2 linked regions of the Crateriforma conspicua genome follow. Each later gene encodes a partner of the first gene's protein in a complex. Links are inferred from orthologs where the notes say so. Each region holds a gene or a part of one and is shown on either strand. Other genes may lie near its edges. The genes, in order: Mal65_RS12195 and lpdA.

What was found.
Region 2: the proteins of Mal65_RS12195 (region 1) and lpdA are in contact, whole or in part, in a crystal structure (PDB 1EBD), measured with the Geobacillus stearothermophilus proteins. The link is inferred for Crateriforma conspicua from one-to-one orthologs. Residues at the interface, in WP_033016211.1 of Geobacillus stearothermophilus: Ile130, Ala131, Met132, Pro133, Arg136, Arg140, Glu141, Asn155, Arg157; in WP_049624544.1 of Geobacillus stearothermophilus: Pro340, Ser341, Asp344, Tyr345, Arg403, Asp406, Val408, Glu431, Ala432, Gly433, Asp438.

What each region holds. Positions count from the first base shown.
Region 1 is NZ_CP036319.1:3,221,653-3,232,594, reverse strand. What follows is about bases 3,217-6,174. They hold Mal65_RS12195 (2-oxo acid dehydrogenase subunit E2), read left to right. Parts: upstream 3,217-3,941; coding sequence 3,942-5,408; downstream 5,409-6,174. Other genes in these bases: Mal65_RS12190 (metallophosphoesterase), read right to left, coding at 5,485-6,174; aceE (pyruvate dehydrogenase (acetyl-transferring), homodimeric type), read left to right, coding at 3,217-3,841. In the rest of the region: Mal65_RS12205 (hypothetical protein), read left to right, coding at 423-635; more of aceE, read left to right, coding at 1,112-3,216; more of Mal65_RS12190, read right to left, coding at 6,175-6,255; Mal65_RS26465 (hypothetical protein), read right to left, coding at 6,248-6,439; Mal65_RS12185 (hypothetical protein), read left to right, coding at 6,502-8,349; Mal65_RS12180 (BamB-related PQQ repeat family beta-propellar protein), read left to right, coding at 8,395-10,131; Mal65_RS12175 (PIG-L family deacetylase), read left to right, coding at 10,219-10,857.
Region 2 is NZ_CP036319.1:1,136,849-1,147,668, reverse strand. Bases 4,118-6,953 are described here. They hold lpdA (dihydrolipoyl dehydrogenase), read left to right. Parts: upstream 4,118-4,729; coding sequence 4,730-6,178; downstream 6,179-6,953. Other genes in these bases: Mal65_RS04140 (MFS transporter), read left to right, coding at 6,231-6,953; rpsD (30S ribosomal protein S4), read left to right, coding at 4,118-4,476. In the rest of the region: Mal65_RS04170 (amidophosphoribosyltransferase), read right to left, coding at 1-1,026; proB (glutamate 5-kinase), read left to right, coding at 1,280-2,500; Mal65_RS04160 (DUF2141 domain-containing protein), read right to left, coding at 2,523-3,389; Mal65_RS04155 (hypothetical protein), read right to left, coding at 3,419-3,682; more of rpsD, read left to right, coding at 3,868-4,117; more of Mal65_RS04140, read left to right, coding at 6,954-7,553; Mal65_RS04135 (IRE (iron responsive element)), read right to left, coding at 7,590-9,440; Mal65_RS04130 (ABC transporter permease), read right to left, coding at 9,437-10,820. UniProt on the Escherichia coli protein: Lipoamide dehydrogenase is a component of the glycine cleavage system as well as of the alpha-ketoacid dehydrogenase complexes.

The sequences.
Region 1 (10,942 bases):
AATCCTAGGCGATGGAAGCTTTCGGCCAAACCGCCGGACTGCGGCAAATCGTCACGATTTCACACCGTTTGTCCCGTCCATCCCAAGTTTCACCCGCAAACTTGGAAATTTGTTTTTAAATCCCCAGGGCCCCCAAAAAGCCCGAAAGTGCACATTTTGAGCCGCCAGGCAGTAGCAGACCGAAGCCTTACAGTACCATTTGAGGGGATTCCTGGGCGGATTCGCACGCATATCTTGCAGGAACCCAACGAGCCCTGAGCACCGATCGTTTGGCGACGACGAGCCTCCCGAAGGGGATTCTAAATTGCTTTAAACGATTGCTTAGGATACTTTACGGCTCACTCGGAATTGCACTGCGACGCATGAGGTACAGTAGTATGTCGATCCGGTTCAGTCAGTCTTGTCCAACTTGCGGCCGACGCGTGGAGATTCGCGCCTCGTTGCTGGGCCACATCGTGGCTTGCCAACACTGCGGCAGCGAATTCGTCGCCAGCGATTGCGACGGCGACGGCCACCAACCACGCAGCACCGAAGAATTGATGCGACGCGTCGATCAGGTGCTGGCCCAGGCGGAGGTTTCCAAAACGCCCCCGGCCCCCACCAACGCTCCGGTGGCCGCCGTTCACCACCGTTAAGGGACGCCTGGTCCACGATCAACGCCCACGACCAACTCCCGCTTGATCTGTTGCCGATTCGGCGTCTCCAACCCAAGCATTGTCATCACGGCCCGGCCTGCACGGCACCGGGCCGTTTTTCTTTGGGGGATGGGGCGATCCGCCGGTATGATTTTGGTGCGTCTTCTTTGTGGCCGTTATCCGCCTGCCGTCTTGCCGGGAATCACCGTGTCTGGCTACTCTAAACGTTCCAGGCGGAGGCTTTTTCGTCGCACCGATCGGCCGTCGGACACGACGTCGACGGCGACCAGAAAGATGCCCGACTTTCGCGGCGGTTTTCAATCGCCCGACCGATCGGACATCCCTTTCCGGTGTGGCATCCAGCCAGACGATGCAACGCCCGTTCCGCCCCATTGCTTGCGGACTATTCTAGCCTTGGAATGCCCGCGCCCTCGGCCGCGATAAAGCCGTTTCAACCATCGGGAAATATTAGCGTCATGCAGGAATCGAAAACCGTCGCGAAAGCCGAAGTCGCCCAACAGCTTGGCGAATTACAAAAGGCCGCCAAGTTTGACACCGACGCAGCGGAAACGCAGGAATGGTTGTCATCGCTGGACTATGTGCTCAAAAGCAAAGGGCCGGACCGCGTTCGATTCCTGATCGATCAACTGCGCGATCGTGCGGCGGCCGAAGGCGTTCCGTTGTCGGCCGACACGGCGACGCCGTACGTCAACACGATTCCGCTGAAAGACCAACCGGCGTATCCGGGCAACCGCGAACTGGAACGACGCATCAAATCGATCGTTCGCTGGAACGCGATGGCGATGGTCGTGCGTGCCAACAAGCGTGGCGGCGGCGTGGGCGGTCACATCAGCACGTTTGCCAGCAGCGCGACGCTTTACGAAGTTGCGTTCAACCACTTCTTCAACGGACGCGGCGAAGACGGCTATTCCGGCGATTCGGTTTATTTCCAAGGCCACGCTTCGCCGGGGATGTATTCGCGTGCTTTCTTGGAAGGCCGGCTGGATGAAGCCAAGCTGGAAAACTTCCGCCGCGAACTGGAACCCGAAGGCGGATTGTGCAGTTACCCGCACCCGTGGTTGATGCCCAGCTTCTGGGAATACCCCACCGTCAGCATGGGCCTGGGCCCGATCATGGCGATCTATCAAGCACGCTTCAACGAATACCTGCGTGACCGCGGCTTGAAAGACACCAGCGGTCAAAAGGTTTGGGCGTTCTTGGGCGACGGTGAATGCGACGAACCGGAAACGCTGGGTGCGATCGGTCTGGCGGCTCGTGAAAAGCTGGACAACTTGGTCTTCGTGATCAACTGCAACCTGCAACGCCTGGACGGTCCGGTCCGCGGTAACGGCAAGGTGATCCAAGAACTGGAATCGATCTTCAACGGTGCCGGCTGGAACGTCATCAAGGTCATCTGGGGCGGCGAGTGGGATGAACTGTTGGCCAAAGACACGACCGGCTTGTTGGCCAAGCGGATGAACGAAGTCGTCGACGGCCAGTACCAGAAGTACACCGGCATGCCGGGCAGCTACATCCGCGAACACTTCTTTGGCAAGTACCCAGAACTGCTGGAACTGGTCAAACACCTCAGCGACGAAAAACTGGAAAAGATTCGGCGTGGCGGCCACGACCCGGAAAAGGTCTACGCGGCTTACAAGCGGGCGACCGAACTGAACAACGGCAAACCGACCGTGATTCTGGCCAAAACCGTCAAGGGTTACGGCTTGGGCGAAGCCGGCGAGGGTCGCAACGTGGCCCACAACCAAAAGAAGATGAACGAAGAGGAACTGTTGGAGTTCCGCACCCGGTTCGGCATCCCGATCAGCGACGAAAAGGTCGGCGAAGCACCGTTCTACAAGCCGCCGGAAACCAGCCAAGAAATCAAGTACTTGCGGCAGCAACGCGAATCGCTGGGCGGATACTTGCCCAGCCGTCCGACCGAACATCCGACGATGGAAGTCCCGTCGCTGGACGATTTCCGCAAGACGATCGCCAAGCTGGAAAACAAAGAAATCAGCACCACGTTTGCCGTCGTGCAAACGCTGGTCGCGATGTGCCGCGACAAACGGATCGGCAAGAACGTCGTTCCGATCGTCCCCGACGAATCACGCACGTTCGGGATGGAAGGCATGTTCCGCCAGTTCGGCATCTATGCCCACGCGGGCCAGCTGTACGAACCGGTCGATTCGGACTTGGTGACCTATTACAAGGAAGCCCAAGACGGCCAAATCCTGGAAGAAGGCATCACCGAAGCCGGTTCGATGGCCAGCTTCAATGCCGCGGGAACCGCGTACAGCTGTCACGGGATCAACATGATTCCGTTCTATATCTATTACAGCATGTTCGGATTCCAACGGATCGGTGACCTGATCTGGGCCGCCGCCGACATGCGGGCCAAGGGATTCCTGATCGGTGGTACCGCCGGCCGCACCACGCTGAACGGCGAAGGCTTGCAACACCAGGACGGACACAGCCTGCTCAACGCGATCGCGTTCCCCACCGTTCGCGCCTACGATCCGGCGTTCGCTTATGAAGTCGTCGTGATCATCCAAGAAGGCCTGCAACGGATGTACGCCGACGGCGAACAGTGCATCTATTACATCACCGCCGAAAACGATCCGTACAACCACCCGGAAATGCCCGAGGGTTGTGAAGAAGGCATCATCAAGGGGATGTACAAGTTCCGATCCAAGGACGTCGACAACGCCAAGGCTCGGGTGCAACTGTTTGGCAGCGGTGCGATCCTGAATTCCGCTTTGGCCGCACAAGAACTGTTGGCCGAAAAGTACGGCATCGCCAGCGACGTTTGGAGTGTGACCAGTTACACGCAACTGCGTCGCGATGCCCAAAGCTGTGCACGCTGGAACATGCTGCATCCGACCGAAACGCCGCGCAAGAGCTATCTGGAAACGATTCTCGATGGCGTCGAAGGCCCGTTCATCTCGGCCAGCGATTACGTGTGTGCCTTGGGCGAACAATTGACACCGTGGATCCCGGGCGACTATTGCGTGCTTGGTACCGACGGCATGGGACGCAGCGAAACTCGCGAAGCGTTGCGACGTCACTTCGAAGTCGACGCGGAATCCATCACCATCGCAACGCTCAGCCGGTTGGCCAATGCCGACGTCTTGTCCGCCGACGATGTCGCCGCGGCAATCAAAGAACTGGACTACGACCCGGAAAAGGCGGATCCGTACTATGCATGATCGGCCCGGTGCCGATCCGCATGGCCACGCCTGATCCCCATGCTCCTTTGAACCTTTCGACCTTTTCCGAACACGAACACCATCCCCCCGCATTAGCAACATGACCGAAGTCAAACTTCCCGAGTTGGGTGACGGCATCGAATCCGGCGATGTCCTTGAAATCTTTGTCAGCGTCGGCGACGTCATCAACGCCGGCGACGACATCGTCGAAATGGAAACCGACAAAGCCACCGTTCCGGTCCCGGCATCGGTCGGCGGCAAGGTGACCAAGATCACGATCAGCGAAGGCGACACGGTGCCCATCGGCGGCGTGTTGCTGGAAGTCGAGGAAGCCGCCGGCGCCAGCGGCGGCAGCGAATCGGCCCCCAGCCAACCGGAAGCCGCCCAGCCGGAGGCCAAGCAACCGGAACCCGCCGCGCCGGCGACGCCGGAACCCGCGGCAACGCCCGAACCGGAACCCGCACCACAGCCGCCGGCCGCGGCGACGCCGCCTGCTGCGGCACAACCCGCTGCTCCAGCCCAACAACCCCCGGCTCAACAGCCGCCAGCGGCCGCTCCCGCACCAGCGGCTCCGGTGCAACCACCTGTCGCTGCACCGGTCGCACCGCCCTCGGGTGCCGTGATTGCTGCGGGCCCGGCGATCCGACGCTTCGCACGCGAAGTCGGCGTGGATCTGTCGCGTGTCCAAGGATCCGGCGAAAGCGGACGCATCACCCGCGAAGACGTCTTGGCCGTCGTGCGTGCGACCAGCGGTGCGGCACGCCAACAAGCCGCCGCTCCCAATGCTGCGGCGGCCCCCGCGGCAGCGTCGGCAACCCCCGCATCGCCCACCTCGGCAGGCACCGCCGACGTGGACGACTTTGGGCCGATCCGTGTGGAACGGATGAGCAAGATCCGTAAAACGATCGCGGCTCAGATGCACAACTCTTGGACCACCGCGCCTCGCGTGACCAACTTCGACGACGCCGACGTCACCGATTTGGAACGGTTGCGATCCAGCAGCAAAGAAGATTACGCGGCCCAGGGTCTGAAGCTGACCACGATGCCGTTCTTGATCAAGGCCGTCGCGACCGCACTGCGTCACCACCCGATCATCAACGCCGTGGTCGATGAAGAAAACGGCCAAGTCATCTACAAGGATTACGTCAACGTCGGCATCGCGGTGGACACCGATCGCGGATTGGTCGTGCCGGTGATGCACAACGCCGATCAAATGGGCGTGCCAGAAATCACACGCAGTCTGGCTGAAATGGCCGGCCAGGTCCGCAGCGGCCAATTCGCCGTCAACGATTTGCGTGGCGGCACGTTCACGATCAGCAACTTGGGCGCGATCGGCGGTCAATTCAGCACGCCGATCATCAATGTTCCCGAAGTCGCGATTCTGCTGGTCGGCCGCAGCCGCAAGCTGCCCGTCGTCATGCCCGATGAAACGATCCAGCCGCGTTTGATGATGCCGCTTAGCCTGTCGTACGACCACCGCCTGGTCGACGGTGCCGCGGCGGCACGATTCTTGAACGACGTGATCGCGTATTTGGAAGCCCCCAGCCGTTTGCTGTTGGCTCTGTAACCACGAATCACTGGCCACAGATCGCTCGTCGGTCAGGGCTTGGCGGCCCGGACCGACGTTGGTCCCCGGACAGGTTTCATTTCGGTTGCGGATCCATCACGATCCGCACCGGCAAGAATCCGACGTGTCGAATGGCGGCACCGCCGTTGTAAAAACGCACGCCGCCGACCTCGCGACCATCGATCCGTTGGTGCGTGTGGCCGAATACGATTCGGTCGACTCCGCGTCCGTCGGTCGGATGTTGGTGCCGCATCCAATGCAGCAATCGCCGGCACGTTCGGTCGATCGGATGCACCATCTTGGCGGTCGCCCAGTGCAATCGAAACGCGATCGCCGCATCATAGGCTCGATTGTGCAAATTCCCGGCCGGCCGCTTGCGGCTCCACTTGTGCCGGTACTTTTCAAACGATTCTTGGGTGCCCTGTTTTTCGATCACGTCACCGTGAACAAACAGGGTGTCGGCGATCCGCATCGCGTCCAGCCCGTTGGCCAAATTCGAACGTGAATCGGACCACGTGGCGATGCGATCTTCAAACGGTTGGTGGGCGTCGTGGTTTCCCCGCAGATACACAAACATGTGATCGGGAAATTCAACGCACCACTGGTCCAGCCACTCGATGGCCGCATCAATGGTTTGGTGCGTCGAACCGACGCGGCTCCAGCGAAAATCAAACAAGTCTCCGCCCCACACACACACCTGGCTCCACCGGACCGCTTGTCGGATGGCATGGGCATGTTGATCGGCGACGCAGCGGGAACTGAACAAATGCAGATCCGAAATAAAGCTGACGCGTGCCGGCAACGGCCGATTCTGGGTCAGCGGATGCTGTGTCCAGTGGCTAATCATGGTCAAACTTCAATGCGTCAAACTTCAAGACGACGAACCAGGGGACGTCAAAGTGGCGGCAACCGGAATCTTCCGCGTCGGGATACCGCGACTTCCGTGCCAATGGCGTGCCGGTCACCCGGCGTCGCCCCATCACAAGGATCGAATCATTAGAATCGTTCCAGCCGGCCACCACATCCGCCATCACAGATGATGACCGATCGGCCTTTGGCGGCTCCACCCCCAGTGACCGTATAGTACGACACGATGCGATCGAAACAGCAGCTTTCTCCGGCGGAAGAAGCCCAGCTTCGGCGACAGAAACGCGACAAGAAACATCATCGCAAACGCTGGATCAAAGAAAATCTGTACTGGCTGGTCTTTGCCGGCGTTTCCGGTGTCGCCGCAATCGGATGGCTCAGCTACATCGCGGTCGAACACTTTGCCGGCACGCGGATCGCCGAGGCTCCCGACACGTCATTGCAATCGATGGATGCTGCCCTAGCCGTCTATCGCAGCGGTGACGTGGAAAAATCAATCCAAGACGTCTATCAGCTGACGCGTTGGGAAGAAGGCGAACCGATCACCAAAGCGATGGACTACGCCAACCACTGGCTGGCGGAGTTTCTGGTCGACAAGGGATACCACATCCAAAGCCGCGAAGGCATGTCTCGGCTGCGTCATCATTTGCGTAACGCAGCCGCCGGCGATCCCGAAAACAACCAGCGTGACATCGATGCCATAGTTGCCATGTCTGTATTGGAATCGTCGACCGGCAAGTTGGAAGGGGCGGTGTACCTGCAGGAAACCATCATCGACGACCGCGGTGACGTGCGATTGCCGATGATTTGGTCGCTGATCGAACTGGGCCGCATCGACGATGCCGACCAAGCACTTCAAAAGGCCGAAGAAGCGTTCGCCGCCTCATGGCTGCAATCCAAAGAATCGTTCGCCGCCGGCATGCGGATGGCCGAGTGCCTGATGCTGCAAAGCCGATTCGACGAAGCGATCGATGCCGTCGATGATGTGGTCGCCATAAACGAAACCCAACGTCGCTGTCTGGATCAGATGCGGCAACGCGTTTTCCTGGCCGACTTTGCCGAACGCCACGCGAATCAACGTCCGGAATCCTCGCAGGTCGAACCACTGACCAGCCTGCTGGATCGTTATCCGGACTGTTTGCTGGCTTGGCGTCTGTTACTGCGTCTGGGAACCGGGCTGACGGCGGATGAAGCCGCCAATTTGCAACGCGACATCATGCGGATGGTGCAAGAACCGGTCGCCGCTGCATCACTGTCGATCGCCCGCGCACAAGTTGCCGTTGAAAACGAATCACTGGAGAAGGCGGAATTGTTGGCGCGGCGGGGACTGGAACAGGCCCAAGCCGTCGCGGCCGGCCAGATCGATGCGGTCGTACGGGACGAAATGACCACGGATACAGACACGGCTGATTCAAGCGACGTTTCCGATCGCACCATCCAGCCGCTGCCCGATCTCTCGCTGCGTGATGCCGCTAATTTGGTGCTGGCCCAAACCCTGCTGCTGCGTTATCGCAAAGAATCGCTGGCCGTTGATTCGGATGAAACCGACTGGTCGACATGGTTGGACGAAGCGTCACAAGTCATTGCACCGGTGGCCCAGCGAAACCCCGACCACCTGATCGTTAAATCCACCGAGATCGCGATTGACTGGCCCAAGTTGTCCCAAGAAAAACGCAACGGTGCCGTCGCGACGTTGTATGCCGCCTGCAGCGACTATCCCCGCGACCGCTGGTTACGCAGCGAATTGTCCATCGCGCTGTTGGCACAGAATCGGATTAAGGAATCGTCCCGCGCCAGTATCGAGGCAACGGAGATATCGCTTTCCGGAAGTGATGCCGACCTGGACCGTTTGCCGCGAACGATCAACACCGCCGTCATCGCGGTCGAAGGCGGAAACGATCAAGATTCGGTCATGGAAGTTTCATCCATGCAGCGATGGTCGCAAATTGCCGTGCGTCACTGGAATGTTCGACTTGCCACCACGATGGACGAATTGACCGACGTTGACCGGCAAGGGCGTTTGGGCAATGCTCCGCTGGATGAAACGATCTGGGGCCTTCGCATCGGTCGCTGACCGACGTGCCCGACGACGCGGTCGAACAACGGAATTTCCAGCTTGATGAACGATGTATCCAATGCCCCCAGGGCGACGTCCGACCCGGACGCGACGGCCGGTCGCCTGATCGTGATCGGTCTGGCCGTCTTGGCGGTCACGGCGGGGTTGATCTACTGGTTCTACACGCGTGCCCACGAAACCGATTTTCAACAATCGTTGATCCATTCTCTGATCGCCGGCGGCATCGGTGGATTGGCCGGATTGGTGATGATCCAGATTGGCCTGCGACGCCGTGGATACCGACCGGTGTTGCCCGCGGCTCTGGGGGTCGGCCTGTTGCTGGCGATCGCCTGTCTGCGTTTCGAGGGCTTCAGCGGCGAAATGGTCCCCACCTTTGCCTGGCGATGGTCGGGAACCGGCCGCATCCAGCCAATGCAATCCGATCCCAAAGGCACCTCGGCCGTGGATGCGTCGATCCAGCCGACGGCGGAAGACGAAGCGATCGATTCGTTGCCCGACCATTTGACCGCTCGATTCCCACAATTTCTTGGCCCCAACCGAAACGGCGTTCTGCCCCAACGTCAATTCGCGATCCCCACCTCGGTCGACGAAGTGGAACAGCTTTGGAAGATCGGTGTGGGCAGCGGCTGGGCCTCCTTTGCCGTTGCCGACGGGCTCGCCGTGACGCTGGAACAACGCGACCGGAATGAATGGGTCACCGCGTACGAATTGATTTCCGGTGATCTGATTTGGAAAGTCACCACCGACGCGTATCACTTCAACGCACTGGGCGGCGAAGGCCCACGCAGCACCCCAACGATCGTCGGCGACAAAGTTTACACCCAAGGTGCAAGCGGACGTGTCCACTGCATCCACCTGCGCAGTGGTGATGTCCTGTGGTCGGTCGACTTGTTGGAAATGGCCGGCTGGGATCAATCCGCATCAGAATCTGAAATCGAATGGGGACGATCCGGTTCGCCTTTGATCGTCGACAACCTTTGCGTGCTGCCCTACGGTGCCGATGAATCGTCCGACGATGCAAACCAGCGCAGCCTGATCGCACTGAATGCCGACACCGGCGACGTCGTTTGGAAATCGGGCGACGCCCAAATCAGCTACGCGTCCGCCCAACTGATCCAGTTTGACGGCGATGGTGCCCCTAATTCGCGACAGATTGTGATCGTCAACGAAGTCTCCATCACCGGTCATGCGGTCGACGACGGCACGGTCCTGTGGTCATTCCCGTGGGACGGCGATTCATCGGGCGGTGCCAACTGTGCCTCCGTCATTCCCGTCGGTCAGGATCGCTTCTTGATCGGCAAAGGCTACGGCGGCGGCAGCGCGCTGGTGCAGATGTCGTACACCGGCGATGCATGGGCGGCGGATGAAATCTGGGCCAGCTCTCGGCTGGTGAAAACCAAGTTCAATCATGCGGCGGTCGATGGCAACATCGCCTATGGCATCAGCAATGGCATGTTGGAATGTGTCGACTTGACCGAGCCTGATCGACGCTGGGTCCAACCGCGTCGCGATCGATGCGGCCAGGGTCAACTGTTGCTGTGCCAGGATGTCCTGGTCGTGCAAACCGAACCCGGTGCCATCAGTCTGTGCGAGGCCAACCCACGAGAATTTGTCGAACTCTTGCGTTTGCCAGCCCTGGAATCCAAGACATGGAACATCCCCACCGTCGCCGGACGATACGTGCTCGTTCGCAACGACCGTCACGCCATCTGTTTTCGGTTCCCAGAACTTGCACCCGAGTCCATCGACGACGCCACCACCGATCCAAGGGATCCATGACCCGTGATCACTGACCCACGCAGCATTGACATTGAACCGCTGGACTTTCTGGTCATCGCGCCGCATCCCGACGATGCCGAACTTGGCATGGGCGGGACCATCGCCAAAATGATCGATGTCGGCATGCGTGTCGGTGTGCTGGATTTGACCTCCGGCGAACCCACCCCGCACGGCAGCGAATCGATCCGCCAGGCGGAAACCGCGTCGGCCACCGAAGCCCTTCGTTTGACCTGGCGCGGCAATGCCGGCCTGACCAATCGCAAGCTACAAGCCACCTTGGAAGCCCGCGAATTACTGGCCAGTTTCTTTCGGATGCTGCGGCCGCGATGGCTATTCGCTCCGTACTGGATGGACGCGCACCCCGACCATGTGGCGGCAACGGAACTGGTCGAAGCGGCTCGGTTTTGGGCCAAGCTTAGCAAGACGGACATGCCCGGCGATCGATTCCATCCCGAACGAATCTATTACTACTTTTGTATCCACCTGCGATTGGCTGTTCAGCCCGGCTGGATCGTTGATATCAGCGACCACTGGGACCAAAAAATCGCTTCGGTGATGGCGTACGAGAGTCAATTCATCACCGGGCGGCCGACCGAACCACCGACGATGATCGATCGTGTCCGTGACGATGCGGCGTACTGGGGAAAGCTGATCAATCGTCGCTTTGGCGAACCGTTCGCGACCAAGGAACCACTGGCGATCGATTCGCTGCGCGATTTGATTTGAAATTTGGCGTCGGCTTGATACATGGTGGCAGTGTCAGCGCATGAAAAAAGCCAAGTCGATCCCGTGGGACCGACTTGGCCGTTGA
Region 2 (10,820 bases), 2.1 Mb from region 1 along the record:
AGCCATCGAATCGGCGGCGGCTTTGCTGGTGTCGGGAACCGGAACAATGATCGTGTCTTCGGGATTCAGATCGACCTTATTGAATTCCCGCTCGGCCATCGCCAGTTCTTTGCCCAAGCTGGTCCGGCTCAGATAGACGCTGCGGTCATCCAGGGTGCTGGCAACGTTGGCGAAATAGATCCATTCAAAGAAACAGTGCGCGGTCTTTTCCGATGGCATGAACGATTCGATTCGCACGCCTTGTTCCGGATCGACCAGGATGGCGTGTCCGGGCGGCAGCGATTTGATCTGGTCGTTTTCAAATCCCAAATTCAATAGAGCGACGCTTTCGCTGGCCGCGGCCACCAATGGACCTTCGTGCACGTAGCACATCGGCTTGATGCCCAGCGGATCGCGGGCGACGATCATTTCGCCTTCGGCGGTCAGGATTGCCAAACTGTACGCACCGTCGAACCCGCCGCAGGCCTCGCGCAGAACACTGACCCAGTCAACCGGACCGGTACTGCGGGATAGGATCCGGCCGAATTCATGCATGATGATTTCGGTGTCGGTGTCCAACCGCAGATGGTGATCGCCGTTGGCCAGCAAACGTTCCTTCAACAGGCCGTAGTTGGACAGTTGACCGTTGAAACAGAACGAGAACCACTTTCGCTTGTGGATGTGGACGCGCTCAAACGGCTGGGCGTACTCGCGATCATCTTGCCCACACGTCGCGTATCGCGTGTGACCGATCGCGGCCCGACCGGCCAGCTGCTTCATCAACGCTTCGGTCTTTTCCCGATGATTCAGCCGAAACACCTCGGTCACCGTCCCCACATCTTTGCGGATCTGCAACAGCGAAGGTCGGTCCGGATCATAGGTGGCCATTCCGGCGGCCAGTTGCCCCCGGTTTTGAATGTCCAGCAACATTCGGGGCAGCACGCGGGAGATTTGTCGCGGGCCGTGCTCGGTGCACATCGGGCTGCGACCACGGCCGGACAGATGGTATATCGCCGCGACACCGCACTCGTGATTCAGTTCGGCCATGAAGATCGGGGGGTTGCCGTAATGGGGGCCAAGAATTCGCCGTTGCCGGTGGTCATTCTCGGACATTCTTCGCCCGGCACCAGACCGGCCCGGTACTCAATCAATCTTAACGGTCGATCGACCCTCCGCAAGAAACGAAAAACGGCGACCTGGCACCACCCGCCGGAATGCCGATCGACCGGCAATCACGCACTGCCACCGCTTCGGCAGCGCCCTAGCCGACAACGCGATCGCGTGGAAAATGGTGGCATCCATGGACAAGCCTAGCCAAGACCCGTCATCGAACGCTGATACGCCCGATTTTGCCGTCCGCGAAATCCCGGGGACCGAACAACTTTTGCGACAAGCGGTCGTCGAAAACGCCGAAGCGGTTGTCGTCAAAGTCGGCACCCGCGTGCTGACCCGTCCCGACGGTACGTTGGACATCCAGCGGGTCCAGCGGCTTTCGTCCCAACTGTGCCGCATCGCCGATTCGGGTCGTCACACGATCATGGTCAGCAGTGGGGCCGTCGGCGCCGGTGTCGCCAAGCTGAAGCTTCCCGGCCGCCCCAAGTCTCTGGGTCCTTTGCAGGCCGTCGCTGCGATTGGCCAGACCGATTTGATCCGTGCTTACGAACAGTCGTTCGCCACCCACGGACGCCATGCGGCACAGGTGCTGTTGACCCGGAACGATCTACGTCGCCGCAGCGGTTACCTGCACGTACGCAATGCGCTGCTTGGCATTCACGATCTTGGGGCGATCGCGATTGTCAATGAAAACGATTCGGTCGCTGTTGCCGAACTGCGAACGACTTTTGGCGACAACGATCGCTTGGCCGCCCACGTCGCGGGCCTGTTGGAATCCGCGCTGCTGATCATCCTGTCGGACATCGAAGGGCTGTATGACGGTCACCCCGATGAACCCGACAGCCATCCGATCGGTTTGATTCGTCGCCTGGACGACGATGTATTGGGCCTGGCATCGGACAACACCAACACCGTCAGCAAAGGCGGCATGCGTTCCAAACTGAAAGCCGCGCAGATCGCCGTTTCCCACGGCCACCCGACCATCATCGGCCCCGGTCGCCAAGACGACGTGTTGGATCAGATCATGGCGGGCAATCCGGTGGGCACACTGTTCATGCCCAAGGAGAAAACGATTCGCGGCCGGCGTCGCTGGATCGGCGTGGCAGCCAGCGTGATCGGCGAAATCAGCATCGATGCAGGAGCCGCCCGCGCCCTGTCCGAACGCGGCAGCAGCCTGTTGGCGATCGGCATCACCGGGGTCAAAGGCAATTTCCCACGCGGCAGCGTCGTGCGAGTCGTGGGCCCCGACGGTCGAACGGTCGGACGTGGGCTTAGCAATTACCGCAGCAGCGAGATCACCAAGATCAAAGGACACAACAGCGACCAGATCGGCGATCTGTTGGGCCACCGTCCCTACGAATGCGTGATCCATCGCGACAACCTGGTCGTCGATGTCGTCGAAGACTGACGCGACGCAATCAAGCGACCGCTCAGCGAACCGCTATCACCAACCGATCGGAATGATCTGACTTCTGCACGACCGCTTGGTCAAACGACGGAGGCCCCGTCAGCGAACGGGCGTCATTGGAAAACCCATAGCGTTCGGTCGGAATGCCCCACAGGTTTCGGTTCAAACGGCTGTCGGCGTTTTCGTCATGGTAAACGGCCACGGCGAAGCGGCGGGGTAGCTTGGCCGCTGGCAACTGAAACGTCGCCCCGCCATCGCGAACCTGCACTTTGTCGCGATAAATCGCGGATGCAGGATCATTAAAACCATCGGGTGAATCGTAAACGGCCAGCATCATGTTGCCGCGATCGGCCGCCGCTCCGCGAGCAATGATGCGGTAGGACGAAGCCCCCGATGACACCTTGGTCGACTTCGCCTTGGACACTGCGGCGGGCATTGGTCTCTGGAGCGACGTTTGGATCACCGGCTGAATCGCCCCGACAAGCCCATCGGAGTCCACATCGGCTTCGTCGCCGGTGGTGCCCAAGTCATCGACCGATTCGGCGCCGGTTTCAGGAATCGGGATCAGTGAATCCTCCGGTGGCTGGATCGCTCGTCCGTCGGGAAAACGGGGGGGGACGAAACGCAATTGGCGACAGGCCAGCACTCCGGATCCAAGAAAGAAGATACCGACAGCGAACATCACCAGGAAATTGCCGTTGTTTTCCTGCCACAGCGAAGCCGCCGGCTCCGCGGCAAATCCCGCCGCTCCACTGTCCCAGCCGCCATTCCAAGGGCTGGTCGTGGAGGACGAATCAGCCGTCTCGACTGAAACTTTCGCATCGTTTGTGTCTTGATGCTGGGTCATACCACCTGTAACCGGTCCTGAGGTGAAAATTCGTGCCTTCATGTTGATAAAGGGTTACGGGATCGGCAACCCTAGCCGGTCATGTTCGGCCACGATCCCCCCAGAAAGAACATCACCACCGACAGGGCGATCCCGCCGCGAATTTCTGCCGGGCTGTCTGACCCCGGCACATCACGGGCAATCCTGTGGACGGGGGACGCTTGGCCTTGCCAAAACGCGGACGAATTGCCACACTTTCCGGTTGCGAGCTGCAGCCCCTGGCGACGCCCGGCGACCGCTGCCGCTTGCACCATTTCCCAACATCGCAGCGCGAACGCTTTTTCATTCCGCTTCATTTTTGCCGACTGGTCGGCCCACCCTTGGGCCCCGCGGCGCGTCCGATCGTCAATCCGATGGGACCATGTGACGGAAGACCGAAGTCAACGAAACGCGGATCGCGTGGTGTGACGGGCATCGTCCCCACACCCTGGCTGTTCCACCCGTGGCATCTCAGGATGCCAAAAAGAGAGTTTCCGAACACATGGCACGCTATACCGGACCCAAAGCCCGCGTGAACCGACGCCTGGGCACCCTGATTTACGAAACCGCCGGCGCCGCTCGTGCGTTGGACCGCCGTGATTCGCCGCCGGGGATGCACGTCCGCGGTCGCCGCCCCAGCAACTACGGTGCGGCATTGATGGAAAAGCAAAAGATCAAGCACTATTACGGCTTGGGCGAACGTCAGCTGCGACGCTATTTCGAAAATGTCAGCCGCAAGGTCGGCAACACGGGCGAACTGTTGTTGTTGATGTGCGAACGTCGGTTGGACAACGTGGTTCGACGCGTCGGATTCACCAAGACTCGCCCGCAAGCACGCCAAGGCATCACCCACGGCCATTTCCGTGTCAACGGTGTCAAAGTCACCAAGCCCGGTTACATGCTTCGCCCCGGTGACATCGTCGAAGTCCGCAACCGTGAAAACTTGAAGAACCTGTATCGTGGCGTCATCGCCAATGCGTCTCCCGACGCGTTGGACTGGGTGACCTTCGATAGCGAAAACCTGACCGCGACCATTTTGGGTCTGCCCGGCGCAAGCGACATCAGCCTGCCGGTGGACGCGAACAGCGTGGTCGAATTCCTGTCTCGCTAGTTTCGGATTCGTTCGCGATTCCCGAATAGGGACAGAAAACAAACGCCAAGGTATCTTCGGGTGGTGGTCCCAGCGGGCCGGATTCGAAGGTACCTTTTTTGTTGGCTGAATTTTGCCGTCCGGCCTTTCTCGGAAATCCCGGTTTCGGCACCTCGGTTCGCCACCGGTGACACACACATCCATGCGAACTCGGTCGGCCGACCGTTTTGATCGCTTCCCTGATTTTTTACTTCGCTGAAACACAAACAAACTCATGCACGCTCCTGTTGTCGTTCTCGGTGGTGGCCCCGGCGGATACGCGGCCGCGTTTTTGGCAGCCGACGAAGGTTTGGACGTCACCATCGTCGAAGCCGAACCACGCCTGGGTGGCACCTGCCTGCTGCGTGGCTGTATCCCCAGTAAAGCTCTGCTGCACGTCGCCAAAGTCATCAAAGAAGTCGATGAATTGCGAGAAGATTGGGGGGTCGTCTATGACGAAAAACCGAAAATCGACATCGACGTCGTGCGTGGACGTAAAGACAAAGTGATCGACACGCTGACGTCCGGCTTGGGTGGTCTGGCCAAGCGACGCAACGTGACGGTCATCCGCGCTCGTGGATCGTTCATCGATTCCAACACGATGAAACTGGAAGGGGACGACGAATCGATCCCCGAAGGCGGCCAACTGACATTTGACCACTGCATCCTGGCCACCGGCAGCGTGCCGGCCATGCCCGGCGCGTTCAACATCGGCAGCGACCGCGTGATGGACAGCACCGGTGCGTTGGAACTGAAAGACGTTCCGGAAACAATGTTGATCGTCGGCGGCGGCTACATCGGTCTGGAAATGGCCACCGTTTACGCCCACCTGGGCAGCAAAGTCACCGTCGTCGAATTGGCCGAACGCCTGTTGGCCGGTGCCGACCAAGACTTAGTCAAACCGCTGGTCAAACAGATCAACTCGATGTGCGAGGGCCGCGTGCTGCTGCACACCAAAGTCGGATCGATGGCCGAAGTCGATGACAAAATCGAAGTCACGTTCGAAGGCCCACAGCATTTCGGCAACGAGCGTTTTGACCGCGTCTTGGTCAGCATCGGTCGTCGACCGGTCACCCAAGGCCTGGGCCTGGAAAACACCAAGGTCGAAGTCAATGAACGCGGTTTTGTCGTCTGCGATCGTTCGCAACGAACGGCCGACCCGTCGATCCTGGCCATCGGCGATGTCGCCGGTGATCCGATGCTGGCTCACAAGGCGACCCATGAAGGCCGTGTCGCCGCGGAAGTCTTGGCCGGCAAGAACGTCGCGTTTGACAAGTTCGCGATCCCCGCGGTGGTCTTCACTGATCCGGAAATTGCCTGGGCGGGTATCACCGTCGAAGAAGCCAAGGCCCAGGGCCGAAAGGTGGATGTGGAAGTTTATCCATGGGCGGCCAGTGGACGCGCTCAGGCCCTGGGGACCACCGACGGTTTGACCAAGTGGATCATTGACCCGGAAACGCACCGCGTGATCGGTTGCGGCATCGTCGGCAGTGGTGCCGGCGAACTGATCGCCGAAGCCGTGCTGGCAATCGAAATGGGTTGCGAAGTCCACGACATCACCGATGCGATTCACCCCCACCCGACACTGTCGGAAACGTTGATGAACGCCGGTGAGATCCACTTCGGAACCGCGACGGAAATCTATAAGCCGAAACGGCGTCCTTCGTCCGCATCGGCTGGCTGATCGGCCAGCCGATCGACACAGTCGTTCCCAGTCACGATCAAGCAGCGACGGTTTGTCTTTCAGATCAATCGCCGGTTCGCCCCTGTGGCGTCTGTGGTCCCTGGTGATCGCCGGCGAAGCCATCTTTGTGCTGCCGTTCGTGCTGCCTCGTCTTTTTCGGCCGGTGATGCTGGCCCAGTGGGGTATCTCCAATACCGATCTGGGCTTGGCGTTTTCCGCTTATGGGATCGTCGCCGCGGTGGCCTATTTTGCCGGCGGTCCGCTGGCCGATCGATTCGGCCCTCGCGTCATGATGACGTTGGCACTGCTATCAACCGCGGCATGCGGGTTGGCGTTGTGGGGACAGCCCAGCGCCACGCGTTTGCTTTGGACGTATGCCGCATTTGGCGTCACCACCATCTTGCTGTTTTGGGCTCCGATGATTCGGGCCACTCATGACCTGGCACGCACACAAACCCAGGGCAGGGCGTTCGGAATCCTGGACGCCGGACGCGGCCTATTTGCAGCACTGCTTGCCAGTCTGTTTAGTTTCGTTTTCGCTAGCCTAGTCGATGACGGTGGCGAAGCAGACGCGTTTCAAGCAATCCTGCTGTTGGCAATCCTGTCGGTCGCCGCCTCCGGTGCAATGATTTGGCTCGGCCTGAAACGGCCAGCAAACGATGCGTCGGACACGGCGAACCTTGGACAGGACGCCGACGCCCCCGGCCAAAGCATCAACGTCCAGGCGATCGGTCGGGTCCTGCGCCGGCGATCCGTCTGGCTGCAAGGCTGGATCGTGCTGTGCGCCTACTGCGGCTACAAGAGCATCGATAACTATGGCATCTACGTGGTCGACGCTTACGGCGCATCTTCGTCGCGCGCCGCGTGGGTCACAACGCTGGCATTTTGGGCCAGACCGATCGCCGCGTTGTCGGCCGGACTGGTGGCGGATCGCGCCGGACGCATGGGATGGCTTGCGGTGCTGTTCGCCGTAGTCGCGGTGGGCAACGGTTGGCTGGCCATCGATCATCGACCGACAAACGGACCGGCCGCGCTCACCCTGTCGGCCACCCCAGTCTTGTTGACCTTGCTGGCCTGCACCGCGGCCGCGATCTATGGTCTGCGCGGCGTTTACTTTGCCGTCTTTGATGATTTAAAGATTCCACCGACCTTGGTCGGCACTGCGGCAGGCCTGGTGTCGCTGGTCGGATTCCTGCCGGACATCTTTTTTGGTCCCGTGACCGGATGGGTCATCGACCGACATCCGGGGATCACAGGCCACCGAATGGTGTTTGCCGGGATTGCCGTCATGTCGGTTATGGGCGTCGCCGCATCGCTTTGGCAACGCCGTGACGTTTCAGACGCCGCGAATCCACTGGACCAAACATCCGCCTAAGCCGTTGCACGACGCGAGTTGCCGAAGCCCCAGAAATCAGTTCGACGATTCGTCCGCGGCGTCGGTTTCTTCCGTTTCGTTTTCAGACGATTCTGGTTCGTCCGATTCAGCGGCTTCCGACTCTGGCGCCTCAGACGCTTCGTCCTGGTTCATCTCTTCGGAACCGGACGAATCGCTTTCTGATCCAGAATCGGTCTCTTCGGATTCGGCTTCTTCCTGCTGCTTGGCCTTCTCGGCGGCTTCCAATTTGGCGGCTTCCTCAGCCAACCGCTTCTCTTCGGCTTCCTTTTCCTTTTGGCGTTCTTCCAACTTGGACGCCTGAGTCTCACGGACTTTTTCATACAAGTCCGGATCCATGTAGCCGTCTTCGTCCATCATTTCGACGAAGGTCTTCAGCGGGAAATCCTCGTCGAATTCCTGGCTGTCAATCGCGATGGCATAGCGACGAATCGAATCACGCAGATCTTCGGCGGTGTCGTCGATGATCAGAATCGGATAGTCGTCGAAGATATCGGCCCAAATTGCGAACGATTCTTCGTACAGTTCGATCGCTTTGTCCAGTTCGGCGTCCGCGTTGGCTTTTTCCGCTTCGTAAACCAACCGCCGTGCACGCACGGTTCGTTCTTCCTGCTCGGCGATGGCCAGTGTTTTCCAGTACTGGTAATTGATCTGCTTCCGATAGCCTTCGGTCTTATTGATTCGGGCTTCCAGATCGTCAATTTCGCCGGCCAAGCGAATGGCCCGCAATCGGACATCCGGATCGGTACGTCGTGCGACATCGGCCCGCGCCGGCTTGGTCTTGAACTCGGCCCCGCGACGGAGATTGAATTCGTCGCCGTTCATCTCGCTCAGCGGTCGATTCAACAACTCACGTTCGGTTTCCGAAAGTTTCGCTATCAGTTCATCGCGAACCGTCTGTGTGGTGTCGCCGACCAATTCGATGAACTGTTCATCTTTTTCGTCGCGTTGACGCTTCAGTTCGTCGATGCGATCGAGCTTGATCGTGAACGGCGCGGTGACCGGAATGCTGCGGTTGCCCAAGACACCCCAGTCCTCCGATGCAAGTTCCCACGCGTTCTGGGCTCGTTCATCCAGCACGCCCTCTTTCTCGATAGCCTCGGCGTGCTTGAACCGCCACTTGGGACCGGTTTCGTAGAAGTTGATCGGCGTTTGGCGACGAATCTTGACGCCGGAATCCACCAGGTCATAGCCACGATTCAACCACAGCCGACCGACCAACCAGTTGTCCGGTTTGCCCATCGGCCCGCGGGCTTCGGGGCTATCCACCGCAATGCCTTCGCCCAGCAGTTCTTCGTGCCAGACTTCGTCGTCGGCGAACAATTCACGGAATTGCTTCCGCTCGTCGCTCATGCCCAGCTTCTGGCCGTAAAACCATCCGGTGTACCAGACCAATCGCGATGCATGACGATTCTGCTTGACGCCGCGGGTCAGATAATCGGTGCCCTCACCAACCATGTTGTAACGCTGGCGGTAATCGTCGAATTCGCTGGAAACGTTGTAGGCCAGGTTCCAGGCTTGGAATTCCCAAACGCGGTCAAAGTGAGGCTGCAGAAGCGCGATGTTGTTCAGCGTCGCTTTCAGGCGGTCCCATTCATGGCGAACACTGAAGTCATGCGCCTTATTCCAAAGCAACGTCGATGCAACGCCACGCATCCCCAGCGAAGCCAGCTTCATCGTTTCACTGGCAGGACTGATTTCACCAAGATCGCTTTCGGCGATGTTGAACCGCTCGCGCATTTCCGCCAGTTGGCCGGCTCGGTCACCTTTGCCGGTCGCCGGCTGTCCCAACAGGAACAGCGGCACCAACATGACGACCAAGACGCCCAGATACAAAATTTTGCGTCCGAATGCCGATTTCAAATTCATGCCGCGATCTCACGCGATTTCAAAAAGAAGTAACTGACAAGAAACGCTAGCAGGCAGTAACCAAAAGTCGCCGCGGCGTGCCGCGCCAGCAATGCATTGAAAATGTCGAAGCCCGATGCCGCGTATTCCGCCGTGCTGACCATTTTGGGCAGGTTGGGCAGCGCCGTTGCGATCGCATCCAGCGAATAGACGATCGCCGCGTCCGCGGCTTTGATCACCTTGTTGGCCAAAACATCGACGTCCAGTTCTGTCGTCACCGAATCCTGTCGCAGCATCCGGACCATCGCTTCGATCGGACCGCCACCGCGGTTGACTCCCGAATCGATGTAATGCCGCGTGTCATAAATCTGTTCGGCCGAAAAGCCCAACAGAACACAAACGGCGGTGGCGATCATGGCGACCGGTCCGCTGAGGAACGTGCTGAACATCACACCGAACGCGATGACCATCGTCATCTGCAACCAGATCGAGATGTAAGCTTTGGCCAAGTTCCATTCGAACGAACTTTCGCCGGGACGCAGATAGACACTGCTCTTGGTCACGCCCAGATACTGGCCGCGGTCGACACAACGAATGACAACCTTGATACGGCCTTCGTCGTCCACGAGGTCGTCGAAAAGGCTCAGTTCCCGGGTTTCATCGCCGTCGCTACCTTCCATCGTCAACGGCATCAGACGCTCGTCGACTTCATACTCGTTGACCTCGAAGACGATCGGATTGGTTTCGATCTCTTTCGTGGGGTGCTTCAGCGACAACGACGCCCGCAGGGTTGATTCGATATCCCCTTTGTGTGTCCGAAAGGCGCGGATGGTCAGGTCCAGTGGGATACCGTCGGGGAAACGTTCCGGTGTGACATCATCAAACGTGAAAACGGCGGCGCACAATGTTCCGCCTTCGATGTAGCCATGCTCCAGCTTCTTGGGGCCTTGTGACATGCCGATCACACGACTGATGCCGCTGCTGCCGTAGCCACCGGGCAACGATTCGTCGCCGACGTTCAGACCGATTTCCTTTTCTTCACCGCGACGGTCAAAGAAGACGACTTCGCCGTAATGGGGAATGCGAGCCCGCAGATCACCGGTCGGCGGCCCGATCACGAACTGGCCATCTTCGTCCCGAGTCACCACGTGACGGTGCCCACGCACCACATCGGTCAAACCACGACCATCGGCGTCCAACGTGAAGCTGTGTTTGTGTGAACGCACAAAGTCAGTTTCGCCTTCGAATTGATCGTCGATCTGACGCACATCGGCGACTTCCAAGTGGGTGTGACGCAAACCACGCTTCACAAAGACGTAACTGACCAGCCCCATCGGAACCAAAATCATCGTGCCCACGCCGATGAAACCCAACATCCGTCCGAGCACGATCTCGGTCGCC